One region of the Rhizorhapis sp. genome, then DNA from elsewhere that is predicted to be linked to it. Evidence: riboswitches for the same ligand, from Rfam matches in the RefSeq annotation. Region 1 holds a riboswitch; the other holds the start of a gene.

Evidence for each region. A riboswitch is a leader RNA that binds a small molecule or an ion and turns the genes downstream of it on or off. The one in region 1 is predicted to bind cobalamin.
Region 2: linked by a shared signal. The riboswitch ahead of VJS46_RS00040 (TonB-dependent receptor plug domain-containing protein) and the one ahead of VJS46_RS00745 (energy-coupling factor ABC transporter permease) in region 1 are both predicted to bind cobalamin.

What each region holds. Positions count from the first base shown of each region.
Region 1 is NZ_DATEMB010000004.1:12,147-14,591, forward strand. Features, by position in the region: gene VJS46_RS00740 (DUF3320 domain-containing protein) at 1-484, opposite strand, end outside; cobalamin riboswitch at 1,109-1,299, shown strand; gene VJS46_RS00745 (energy-coupling factor ABC transporter permease) at 1,358-2,011, shown strand; gene VJS46_RS00750 (cobyrinate a,c-diamide synthase) at 2,047-2,445, opposite strand, start outside.
Region 2 is NZ_DATEMB010000002.1:977-3,421, forward strand. Features, by position in the region: gene VJS46_RS00040 (TonB-dependent receptor plug domain-containing protein) at 1-1,103, opposite strand, end outside; cobalamin riboswitch at 1,224-1,423, opposite strand; gene cobU (bifunctional adenosylcobinamide kinase/adenosylcobinamide-phosphate guanylyltransferase) at 1,462-1,992, shown strand; gene VJS46_RS00050 (hypothetical protein) at 2,030-2,200, shown strand; gene VJS46_RS00055 (class I mannose-6-phosphate isomerase) at 2,202-2,445, opposite strand, start outside.

The sequences.
Region 1 (2,445 bases):
TGCGCGCAATGGCCGGATCGTTGGGCATCGCAAACGCGGGCAATAACTGAACCATGTCTGAGACGCCGCCCCATTCGTCGCGTGCCAGGAGCCTGACTGGAAAATGGCGTTCGTCGACAACTTCTCCGTTGGCCGTAAGGCGCAGCGTCATCTCACCGCGTTCGGCTTCATCGAGGCCGGCAAGATAGGCCGCGTCGAGCTCTACCTTCCGATCGCTCAATGACAGGCTGTCGCCCGGGGAGAGCCGATCCACCGTCCAGGATTTGGGGCGGACGAAGGACGGCGAGGACGAAAGCTCGACCAAGCAGTTATGGAACTGTCTGCCAGTATGATTTTCGATTACGATCGAGCGAACGACCGGAATGGCGTTCTGATAGGAGGCATAGGTAAAGCTCCCAGCAATATCTGCGGAAAGCGTCGGACTATCGACATTTGTCTCGGTATTGCTGCCGTCATCAAGACCATCTTCGTGAAAATCGCCCATGCTCGCCCCCTATCGCGAAGGTTAACTAAGCATCTCACCATTAAAAAGACCTTTTCGCCGATGTTCCTTCGATTCGGTGGCTCTCACTTCGCGGTCGCCGATCTTGCCGACCTCCCTGCCCCCAATTCAACTGCTCAGCATCCGGTAATTTCGGGAGGAACAGCTGGAACGCCGTGCTGCAATTATGACTGCGCTGGCGAATGAAAATCGGCAAAGCGTCGCATGTGGAAGACCGTATCCCGTTTACGGTCGTATATATCAGACCTTATGGTCGAAGCGACCGACAGGCATCGCATGCAGGCCAACCTTTGCAGATTTTCGACAATCGCGTCATGGTATCGAGAACTGCCCGTGGGAGCGTCCGTGGGAGTATGATGGGATTCTAGGGGATTGAGCGGGATTCGAAATGGCGGTTTTCCGCCGTTTCCCTCCCCTCCAGTCCCCTGCAATCCCTTGCGGATCAGGTTCGATTCCCGTAGGGGTCACCATCTTTTCTGCCAACCTAGGCAGGCTCGATCTTCGCTCGAATGATCAACTCTTCTGCCCTTCGGACTTGCGCGAATCCGTCCTTCTGAGAAGACACCGAAAATCATTGGCGGCCCTTGTCCGCGCAGCCGAACTGCCCTACCGGTAGGCTATCCAGGCCGGAGCTTAGCTCCAAGGGAATATGGTGCGATTCCAAGAATCAAGGCCATAGCCGCCCCCGCGACCGTAAGCGGTTGGCGAAGCGCAACATGCCACTGGCAGCCATGCCGGGAAGGCGCGCCGAGCCGATAACCGCAAGCCGGGAGACCTGCCTGGATCGGCAATGCCCGGCATTGCCGTCATCCTTGAACCCATTTGCTGCGCGGCGGGCGCAGGGAAGGAACAGATATGCATATCGAAATCGGGATCATCGATCCTGTCAGAATTGCCGCAGCCAATGCCACGGCACTATCCCTTTTTTTGGCGCAAACTCCGGCGCTGATCCGTGAGCCTGCCGTCATCATCAAGACGGCGGCGGCGGCGCTGGTCTTTTCCGTGCTGATGCAGAGCTGGCATCTGCCGGTCGGACCCAGCGAATTGCATCTGATTGGCGCCACGACCATCTATCTGCTGTTCGGGTTCCGGGCCACGATGATGGGCTTTGGCCTTGGCCTTGCGCTACAGACGCTGATGGAGCCGCAGGACCTGTTGCATATCGGGGTGAATTCGCTGTCCCTGATGGTGCCGCTGATGGCGGTGCACTTGAGCTATGGCCGCCGTCTATTCGGGCAGGGCGTCGCCGACCGCTTTACCTTCGCCCGCGTGCTGCGGCTGGACGCCATTTATTATGCGGGCGTTGCAACGAAGGTCGGGTTCTGGCTGCTGCTGTCGAACGCGGCGACGCCCTTTGCCGACTGGGCGCGCTGGGCGATTGCCTATATGCCGGTGTTCGCACTGGAGGCGATGATCACCTTTGCTGCGGTGACGCTGTTCGGGCGCAAGCGGAACTTGCCAATGCTCCAGCGCTTCTCTGAGCTTGGCAGATTGAACTTCGCGCGTTGAGCGACCAGGCGGGCCTTGCGAGGGGCCCGCCTTTCTCATTGCTGGGCGATGACGTGGAAGAAAGTGCCGGTCACCTTGTTCCGCCTTCCTCCCGAGGGTCCGATAAGGTTTCCCTGTCCGTCAACCAGGTCCACCAGCGGCTCGTCATTGCCGGGCGTTACTGTTGCATAATGGAATTCATGTCCGCGCATCATGCCGCCCACGGGGCCAAGCGGGCATTCGGCCATCAGCCTTGCTTCACGATAGCCGAGATTGAGCTTGCGGCGGGCGAAGCTCGTTTCATGTCCCATGAGGGCGGCCATGGCATGCCGAACCCCCTGCTTGTCCTCCATGCCCTGCCCCAATAGCATGAACCCGCCGCATTCGCCGTGCACAGCCCCTTTGCGAGCGAAAGCGCGCAGGCCGTTCAGAAATATGTTCGAGGCGGCCAGCCT
Region 2 (2,445 bases), on a different contig from region 1:
TAAAGGCTTTCAAGCGTCGTTCGCTCTTTGACGGGCGCCGGATTGGGATCGAGGAAAGAGGGAGAAGCGGTCCGCATGCGGGATCTCTCACGCTCCGCGCCGAATGTGGCTTCGATGCCTTGTGAGAAGTCGAAAATGCCTTGATATTCTAGCCGCTCATTAACGCCTTTGCTGTCAAATGTCTGCTCTGGCGTCAGGCTGCGGTCGAAATTGTCACGTTTGATATTGGTATAGGCGAAGGCGAAGCGATTGCGGAAGCGTCCATCGAACAGCGCCAGGTTGAGGCCGGAATAACCGACAAATTCCTTCGATCGGGAATATTCCGGTGTTTCCGCGAGAGTGAAGGCGGGCGGAGGCGAGCCGTCGATATCCGCCTTGCCATCGGCGTACCAAGCGCGCAGGTCGACCGACACCGCATCAGAAAGGCTGATCAGGAATTTCCCGTGAGCCCCGAAATTGCGATAGCCGTCCTTCTCCGTAGCGCCGCGATCTTCGTTGAAGGTGGAGATGCCGTCGGTCCGCAAGTAGCCCGCACCAATACTGGCGGCGACGGGACCAACTTTGCCGGACAGATTGCCCACGAGTTGTGCCGTATCGCGATAGCCATATTCCGCATTGCCATTGAAGGAGAGATCTTCGCCGGGCTCCCGAGTAATTACGTTGACCACGCCTCCGATGGCCTGGCTTCCCCAAAGGACCGACTGCGATCCCCTAACGACTTCTATGCTGCTGACATTGCCGGTCAGCAGGTTGGCGAAGTTGAAGCCTGCGCCGGGGGTCGAGGGATCGTTGATCTTCACTCCATCGATGAGCGCCACCGTCTGCTCGCTTTCGGCACCGCGGATATAGACGGCCGTTTGAGTGCCGATCCCGCCATTGCGGGCGAAGCTGACACCCGGCACCGTGCGGAGCAGGTCGACGACCGCAACGGCCTGCCGCGTTTCGATCTCGTCCTGATTGATCACGCTGATCGACTGGCCAATTTCTGACAGCGGTTTTTCTACGCGCGCGGCGGTGACGACGATCTGTTCACCGTCATCGGCCAGCGCGGGCATGGGCGCGATGATGGCGGCAGAGAGCAATAAATAACTGGAAAAACGCATGAATTCCCCTTTCAACAACGTAAAGAGGCCATGCGCGGATGGTGGTTTTCCCCGCGCGCAGCCCGACTCTGTCGTCACGCGAGGGAATCCCTCGATCGCCCGGCACACCCCGTCCGCGCGATGGATCGACTGCGTCAGGCAGGTCTCCTGGCTCCCGGGTCATCACTCGCGTCCCGCCTTCCCGGATGTGCATCCAGTGGCATGAGGGGCGCGAACTCGCCGGTCACAGTTGCGGGGGCAGCCCCGGATTGTGGACTTTTCGTCCACTTCCGGGTTCCCTTTTCATCCCATCTCTGGGAACCTGTCGCGACGCGCGTCTTAAGGGCAGGCAACATCAAGGGCAAGCGAGAAGAAGCTTATGATCAGGACGACATTGCTGCTGGGCGGTGCCCGGTCAGGGAAAAGCCGTTTGGCGCAGGCACTTGCCGAGCAGGAGGAGGGGCGGCTGATCTATGTCGCTACGGCCGCCGCGCATGACGGCGAGATGGCAGAGCGGATCGCCCGTCACCAGCAGGATCGCTGCGCACGGTGGGAAACGGTGGAGGAACAGCTCGACCTCGCCGGCGTGCTGGACCGCCATGGCCGGGAAGGAAATGTGCTGCTTGTCGACTGTTTGACCTTGTGGCTCAGCAACCTCATGCTGGCCGAGCGCGATCTTGGAGCGGCAGCGGAAGCCCTGGTCACCGCCCTTGCGCGGCAGGAAGGACATGTGATCCTGGTATCCAATGAGGTCGGCTCAGGCATCGTGCCGGAAACCCCCCTCGGCCGCGCGTTCAGGGATGAAGCCGGAAGGCTTAACCAGACGATCGCAGCAAAGGCTGATCGGGTTGCGCTGGTGGTGGCGGGGCTGCCGTTATGGTTGAAATTAGCTGATCGGCGTATGGCGTAGCTTGATACAATACGGCCTTCAGCGCATTTGCTCAGAGGTGACCGCAAAGGCACGTGGAGTCCGCATCGAAAAAGCCTTTGGGGTGTCGATGGATACGCTGATGCGGATGCAGAACAGCTATGACATTGCCCAGACCCGGAAGAGGGAAGGAGAGATCAAGGTTGCTCCTTTCAAGGGCAAGCTGGCTGATCCTCATGCAATGGTTTAGTTCAAAGCCTCGCGACCAGCACGTCCGCCTGCTCATCCACGCTAAACTCGGTCTCGCTCCTGATGAGCCAGCATTCGCTGCCTTGCCAGGGCTGATCGCCGATCTTGCCCGAGCCGCTCAGCGGGATGAACCATGTGGGGGAAGGCAGGGACAATCGGGTGCCGGACTGCAGCGATTGTATCGCCACGGAGAAGGGCTCGCCGGGCATCAACTGCGCGCTTGACCCCAGGGGAAGGCTGCGTTCA